DNA from 3 places in the Thalassospira sp. NFXS8 genome. Region 3 is predicted to be linked to each of the others. Evidence: riboswitches for the same ligand, from Rfam matches in the RefSeq annotation. Region 3 holds a riboswitch; each other region holds the start of a gene.
The links. A riboswitch is a leader RNA that binds a small molecule or an ion and turns the genes downstream of it on or off. The one in region 3 is predicted to bind thiamine pyrophosphate.
Positions count from the first base shown of each region.

Region 1: linked by a shared signal. The riboswitch ahead of J4E05_RS03075 (ABC transporter ATP-binding protein) and the one ahead of thiM (hydroxyethylthiazole kinase) in region 3 are both predicted to bind thiamine pyrophosphate.
Region 2: linked by a shared signal. The riboswitch ahead of thiC (phosphomethylpyrimidine synthase ThiC) and the one ahead of thiM (hydroxyethylthiazole kinase) in region 3 are both predicted to bind thiamine pyrophosphate.

Region 1 is NZ_JAGEMF010000001.1:678,645-680,912, forward strand. Features, by position in the region: gene J4E05_RS03065 (LysR family transcriptional regulator) at 1-28, opposite strand, end outside; gene J4E05_RS03070 (quinone oxidoreductase family protein) at 127-1,095, shown strand; TPP riboswitch at 1,194-1,305, shown strand; gene J4E05_RS03075 (ABC transporter ATP-binding protein) at 1,296-2,117, shown strand; gene J4E05_RS03080 (ABC transporter permease) at 2,114-2,268, shown strand, end outside.
Region 2 is NZ_JAGEMF010000001.1:1,945,757-1,948,024, forward strand. Features, by position in the region: gene thiC (phosphomethylpyrimidine synthase ThiC) at 1-981, opposite strand, end outside; TPP riboswitch at 1,129-1,256, opposite strand; gene J4E05_RS08815 (cation diffusion facilitator family transporter) at 1,325-2,268, opposite strand, start outside.
Region 3 is NZ_JAGEMF010000002.1:428,296-430,563, reverse strand. Features, by position in the region: gene J4E05_RS11290 (Tex family protein) at 1-720, shown strand, start outside; TPP riboswitch at 878-999, shown strand; gene thiM (hydroxyethylthiazole kinase) at 1,067-1,882, shown strand; gene thiE (thiamine phosphate synthase) at 1,879-2,268, shown strand, end outside.

The sequences.
Region 1 (2,268 bases), on a different contig from region 3:
GAAAATAACGAAAATCTTCCCAGTTCATTTGCGCATTATCACCCATTTACTATGCAAATATATGCAATTTCCCCCAAGAGAAATACCCCTTAATCCTGAGCCTGTCACAACATTCAGGAGAGAAACATGACCCGTATCATTCACATGGACCAGACCGGAGAACCATCGGTTTTATACGCCACTGATATTGCTTTACCTGCTCCACAGGACAACGAAATACAAATCAAACAAAGCCTGATCGGCGTTAATTTTGTGGATGTTTATTTCCGCAAAGGCCTGTATCCCATGCCCGCCCTGCCCGGCTGCATTGGTGTTGAAGCCGTGGGAACGGTTTGTGCCATCGGCAAGGATGTGCGTGATTTTAACATTGGCGAGCGGGTTGCCTATGCCGGTTTCCCGGTGGGCAGCTATAGCGCCCAGCGCAATGTTGCCGCCAACCGCGTGATAAAACTGCCCGATGACCTAAGTGATCAACAAATTGCAGGGTCATTGCTACGCGGACTAACCGCCTATTTCCTGCTGGTTCATCTGTGCAAAGTCCAAGCCGGGCAAAGCATTCTTGTCCATGCAGCGGCGGGAGGCCTGGGGCAAATAATGGTGCATTGGGCAAAACGGTTAGGTGCCACCACAATTGGCACCCTCAGCACGCCAGAAAAAGCCGAACTTGCCAAACAGCAAGGACTTGACCACGCCATATTCTATAAAGAACAGGATTTTGAAACCGCCATTGTCGCCCTGACGAACGGCCGTGGCGTTGATTATGCCTTTGACGGGATTGGCGGAGAAACACTGAGCAAAACCATCCGCACAACCAAACCATTTGGTACAACAGTCAATATTGGCCAAATCGGCGGTGATATGCCTTTGCTTGACGTCAGCGCGTTGACAAACCGGTTTTTAACTCGTGCCAGTGTTTTGGCCTTTATCAATGACCTGCAAGGATATCATCATGCGGCAAGCGCATGGTTTGATGTTTTACGCCAGTCATCTTTTCCGCTGGCCCAGGCATATGATTTTGAAAACGCATCACAAGCACATACCGATCTGGAAACCGGGGCGACAAGTGGTGCAGTTTACCTGCAAGTTAACCCCTAAACGCCCAACAGGTCCTTGTCGGCATCCAGATTGGCAAGGACCAAACGAAAAACATTAATCACGAAACTTGACGCAAGGGTTTCATCTGCGCATAGTCGCGTCATCTCCAGGGGGGCCTGTCGTAAACAGGCTGAGAGGTTCGGTGTTGCCGAACGACCCTTTGAACCTGAACCGGTTAAGACCGGCGTAGGAAGGATCGTATGACGTATACCGATGCAAAAACGCCCAATATAAGGCACATACCGGCACCAACTGACAGCAATCCGACATCTTTTGATGTTCATTTGCGCGGTGCCGGTGTTGAATTTAACGGCACCAGCCTTTTTCACGACCTTTCCCTTGATCTAAGTGCCAACAGCTTTACCTGTTTGCTAGGGCCATCCGGCGTGGGCAAAAGCACCCTTTTAAGATTTCTGGCCGGGCTTGTCGGCGACGCTGCCAGCGGCATTATTACCTGTGGCGACGGATTACCCTTGGCCGGGCGGGTTGCCTATATGGCGCAGCAAGATTTGCTGTTGCCGTGGCGATCCGTGCGCGAAAACGTTGTTCTTGGGGCGGTGTTACGTGGCGAAAAGCCTGATTTTTCCCGGGCCGATCATTTGATTGCCGAAGTCGGGCTTGGCAAAGCCGCCCAGATGCGCCCTGCCCAGTTATCTGGCGGCATGAAGCAGCGCGCGGCCCTGGCCCGCACCTTGATGGAAGATCGCCCGGTTGTTTTAATGGACGAACCCTTTTCGGCCCTGGACCCGCTAAACCGAATGCGCATTCAGGATCTGGCAGCCCGGGTTTTACACGGCAAAACCGTTTTGCTGGTCACACATGACCCGCTTGAAGCCCTTAGGGTTGGCCACAAGGTTGTGGTGTTGCAGGGCACACCGGCAATATTGTCCGATGCCGTTATTCCCCAAGGCACGATCCCGCGCGACATTACCGACCCCGCGATATTGAGCCATCAAGCCCGCCTGTTACACCAGCTGGGCGCAATATCGCCCCAAACCGGTGCGACGGAGGCCCCCCAATGACCCCGCCGCCGACAAAGCCCGCCCGTCATATATCGCGAAAACCGTTGGCCGAACGGAAACTGCTGAAACTGGCACGGCCCATTATCATCATCGTGGCCTTAATCGCCACCTGGCAGATCGTTGTAATGGTGACGGGCGCACCAAAATACAT
Region 2 (2,268 bases), on a different contig from region 3:
TACCCGGTCCACCGTTAACGGAATATGATGCAGGCGTAATCCGGCATGAATGGTGAAATAATCCACACCCTGTTCAGCCTGTTCGATCAGGGTATCGCGATAAACCTCCCAGGTCAGGTCTTCGGCAATGCCATCCACTTTTTCCAATGCCTGATAAAGCGGCACCGTGCCAATCGGTACCGGCGCGTTCCGAATAATCCATTCGCGGATGTTGTGAATATTTCGCCCCGTTGAAAGGTCCATCACGGTATCGGCCCCCCACCGGGTCGCCCATACCATTTTTTCAACTTCTTCTTCCATCGACGACGTCACCGCCGAATTGCCAATGTTGGCATTGATCTTGACCAGAAAATTCCGGCCTATAATCATCGGTTCCGCTTCAGAATGATTGATATTGGCAGGGATAACCGCCCGCCCGCGGGCTATTTCATCGCGCACAAACTCCGGCGTAACAAAATCGGGGATAGCGGCACCAAAGCTGTCGCCATCCCGTTTGGCGGTTCGTGCGGCATTAATGGCCCGTGCCCGGCCCAAATTTTCGCGGATGGCAACAAATTCCATTTCCGGTGTCACGATGCCGGCCCTTGCATAGGCAAGCTGCGTGATCGCGGTTTGGCCAACGGCCCTAAATGGCCGGTATTTAACCGGGAAATCCTCTACCGCGTGGCGCGTTCCCGGGGCCACACCGTTATCAACCTGCTGCACATCCCGCCCGTCATACGACGTGACTGTTCCATTATTCTTATGCCAGTGCTGGCGCAACCGGGCCAATCCCTGCCGGATATCGATGGTCACATTCGGGTCGGTATAGGGGCCTGACGGGTCATATACCCGCACGGGCGGCTCGCCCGCCGTGGGGTGAACCGAAATTTCGCGCATCGGAACGCGAATTTCAGGATGAAGAGTGCCGGGAATGTATATTTTTTGCGAGGCCGGTAACGGGCCACACGTAATTTCAACGTCCGGATTTAAAGCAGGCATAAAAGGCTCCTTTGCAAAGGCAATGGAGACCCAGTTCCGCGTCAGGTTTCAGATGAATAAATTTCCCCGATCACAGCAAGCAAAGGAATAGCTGCAACGCAGCAGGCCCTTTGAGGCTGTCATCAGTGCCACGTCCGTCTGATGAAAGACCCGGCATCTGCACCATCCCTACGCCAGTATGAACTGGATCAGGTTCAAAGGGTCACTGCGCGTAAAGTCTGAAACTTTACCCAGCAGAATCTCAGCCCCTTGCCGGGGCCCCCCAGGTGATCGAGGATCATAGTTGCAATTTAAAATCGCAGGTGTCAATCGCCGGAATATTTTATCTGAACAGATATTCGGTCTAGCGGCCCGTCGCGAGTTCGCTGTTGGAAACAGGGATATCATCCAGCCCCACCTTACGCGCCCGGGCTTCGTGCCAAAATTCGGGGTCTTCGGTGTAACCGCTAAATTCATCAAGATGAATATCTTCGGGCGGTTCGGGGTGGATGGTAATATCAAGGTCGGGATATTCGCCGCGAATGCTGTCCATCACCTGATGGCAAATAGTATGGGCTTCGCGCATCAGCATCCCGCCATCCATGATCAGTTCAATTTCAGCAAAGCGATGCACCCCCGATGAACGGGTGCGCAAACGGTGAATACCGATTACAGATTTGTGTTTCATGGTCAGTTCAATAATGCGCTGGCTATCGGGTTCGGGTAATTCCCGATCCATCAACACCGAAACAGCATCGCGGCCAACCTTGCCTGCCGAATACAGCAGGAAAATCGCAACAATACCGCCAATCACCGGGTCGGCCCATAAAAAGCCCGACCCCACCAGCAACAGCGCAATAATAACAGCCGCATTGGCAAGAATGTCGGAACTGTAATGCAGCGAGTCGGCCTCGACCGCCATCGAACCTGACATCCGCATGGCCTTGCGTTGCAGCAAAACCAGCCCCACTGTCATCACCAGCGATACAACCATGATATAGATTGCTTCATTGGCAAGGCGCATCGGTTGCGGGTCCACCAGGCGCGAAGATGCCTCGGCCAATACCAGTACGGCAGCACCCAGCATAAAGGCGGACTGGAAAAGCCCCGCCAGCGGTTCAGCCTTGCCATGGCCAAAACGGTGGTCATGGTCCGCCGGACGCCAGGCACTACGCACCGCCATGAAATTGATCACGGACGTACCGATATCAAGCATGCTATCTATCATGGAAGACAGAAGGCTGACCGAATCCGTCATGAACCACCCGATTGCCTTAAGGACAATCAGGGTCGCAGCAATAATAATGG
Region 3 (2,268 bases):
GGTAAAAACCCGCTCGATGCCTCGGCAGTTCACCCCGAAGCCTACCCGGTTGTTGAAAAAATCAGCCGCGAAAGCAGCCGCGACCTTGCCAGTCTGATTGGCGATTCGCCCTTCCTTAAAACGCTTCACCCGGAAAAATTCGCCGACGACGTGTTTGGTGTGCCCACCATCCGCGATATTCTGGCCGAGCTCGACAAACCGGGCCGGGACCCGCGCCCGGAATTCAAAACCGCGAAATTCATTGAAGGTGTCAATGAGATCAAGGATTTGAAAGTAGGCATGAAGCTGGAAGGTACGGTTACCAACGTGACCAATTTTGGCGCGTTTGTTGACGTCGGTGTGCATCAGGACGGCCTGGTTCATATTTCGCAACTGGCCGACAAATTTGTTGCCGACCCGCGTGAAGTGGTCAAGGCTGGGCAAATCGTTTCGGTGACCGTGATGGAAGTTGACGCACCGCGCAAACGCATTGGCCTGTCGATGAAATCGGACCCCGATTACGAAGGCGCACAGGACCGCCGCGAACAGCGCAGCCAGCCATCAGGTGCGCGCAACAGCAATGACCGGAGCGCGCAACGTCGCCCGGCAGGCAATAACGGCACTAATAACCGTGATGCCAACCGAGGCGGTGGCAACAACCGCGCCAATATGTCCGCAGGTGATGCCGGTGGCAATGCCATGGCGGCGGCCCTGAAAGCTGCAATGGAACGCCGCAAATAAAACCGGATCCCGGCAACGGCGCGGGTTATCTGCCTTTGCAATCCTATGCTGGCGGCGGAACGATATCATAATCGTTCCGCCGCCATTTATTTATCAGGCCGGGCCCACCCACCGGTAAACAGCCGATTGACACATCCCGCCTTAACACCCATCTTGCATCTTCACCAAGGGGAGCCCCGACAGGGGGCTGAGAAACTGCCACACGGAAAACCCGCAGCGCAGTGACCCGTTGAACCTGATCCAGTTCATACTGGCGTAGGGAGGGTGCGAATGCTGTTTTTCGGCATTTTTCCATCATTCCGGCTTCGAACTGGGTTTCCAGACATGTTTGTATTGGAGCCTTAACATGACCAACGATGCCACCAACCCCACACCTTCTGCCCTTTTTGCCCAAATGCGCGACACATCGCCGCTGGTGCAATGTATTACCAATTATGTCGCAATGAATTTTGCCGCCAATACCTTGCTGGCGGCGGGCGCTTCACCGGCAATGGTACACACACCCGAGGAATCCGGCGAATTTGCCACCATCGCCGGGGCGTTAACGGTTAATATCGGCACATTGTCCCCGCAATGGGTGGAGGGCATGAAAGCTGCCGCGCAAAGTGCCAATCAGGCAAACAAACCATGGGTGCTGGACCCGGTTGCCCATTTTGCCACCGCCTTTCGCCGCGATACCGTGGCCGAACTTTTAGAACTTAACCCCGCCATTATTCGCGGCAATGCATCGGAAATCATCGCCCTTGCAGGGGGCAAAAGTACCGGACAGGGGGTTGATAGCGGCGACCCGGTTGAACAGGCCGAAGACGCCGCAACAACCCTGGCCCAAAGCCGGAATGCCGTGGTTGCGGTAACGGGAACCGTTGATTTCGTCACCGACGGCACCCGCGCGGTTCGCATTTATGGTGGATCAGATTTAATGCCAAAAATCACGGCAATGGGGTGTTCGTTAACAGCCCTGGTAGGGGCCTTTGTTGCCATTGCCCCGGATGCCCCCTTTAACGCCACCGTGGCCGCCCTTGCCACCTTTGCCGCCGCCGGGGCCATTGCTGCCGATACAGCAAACGGGCCGGGCAGCTTTGCCGTGCATTTCATTGATGCCCTTTATGGGCTGGATGCCAACGCCCTTAACGCCAAATCGCGGATTGAAACCCTGTCATGACCTTTGATCTATCGCTTTATCTGGTTCTGGACCCCGATTTATGCCGTGAACATACCATGGTCGAAACCGCCCGTGCCGCCCTTCGCGGCGGGGTTACCATGGTGCAACTGCGCGACAAAACCGCCAGCACCGACGCCATGATCAAGGTCGGCCATCAGTTAATGGCGGTTTTGGCTGGCAGTGGCGTCCCCTTGATTGTAAACGACAATATCGACGTCGCCCTGGTAATTAATGCAGATGGCCTTCATATCGGACAGGATGACATGCCCGCCAGCCTTGCCCGGCAAAAACTGGGCAAGGATAAAATACTTGGCCTCTCGGTCGAAGACCCGACCGCGCTGCGCACAGCGGACCCGGCACTTGTCGACTATATCGGTATCGGCCCG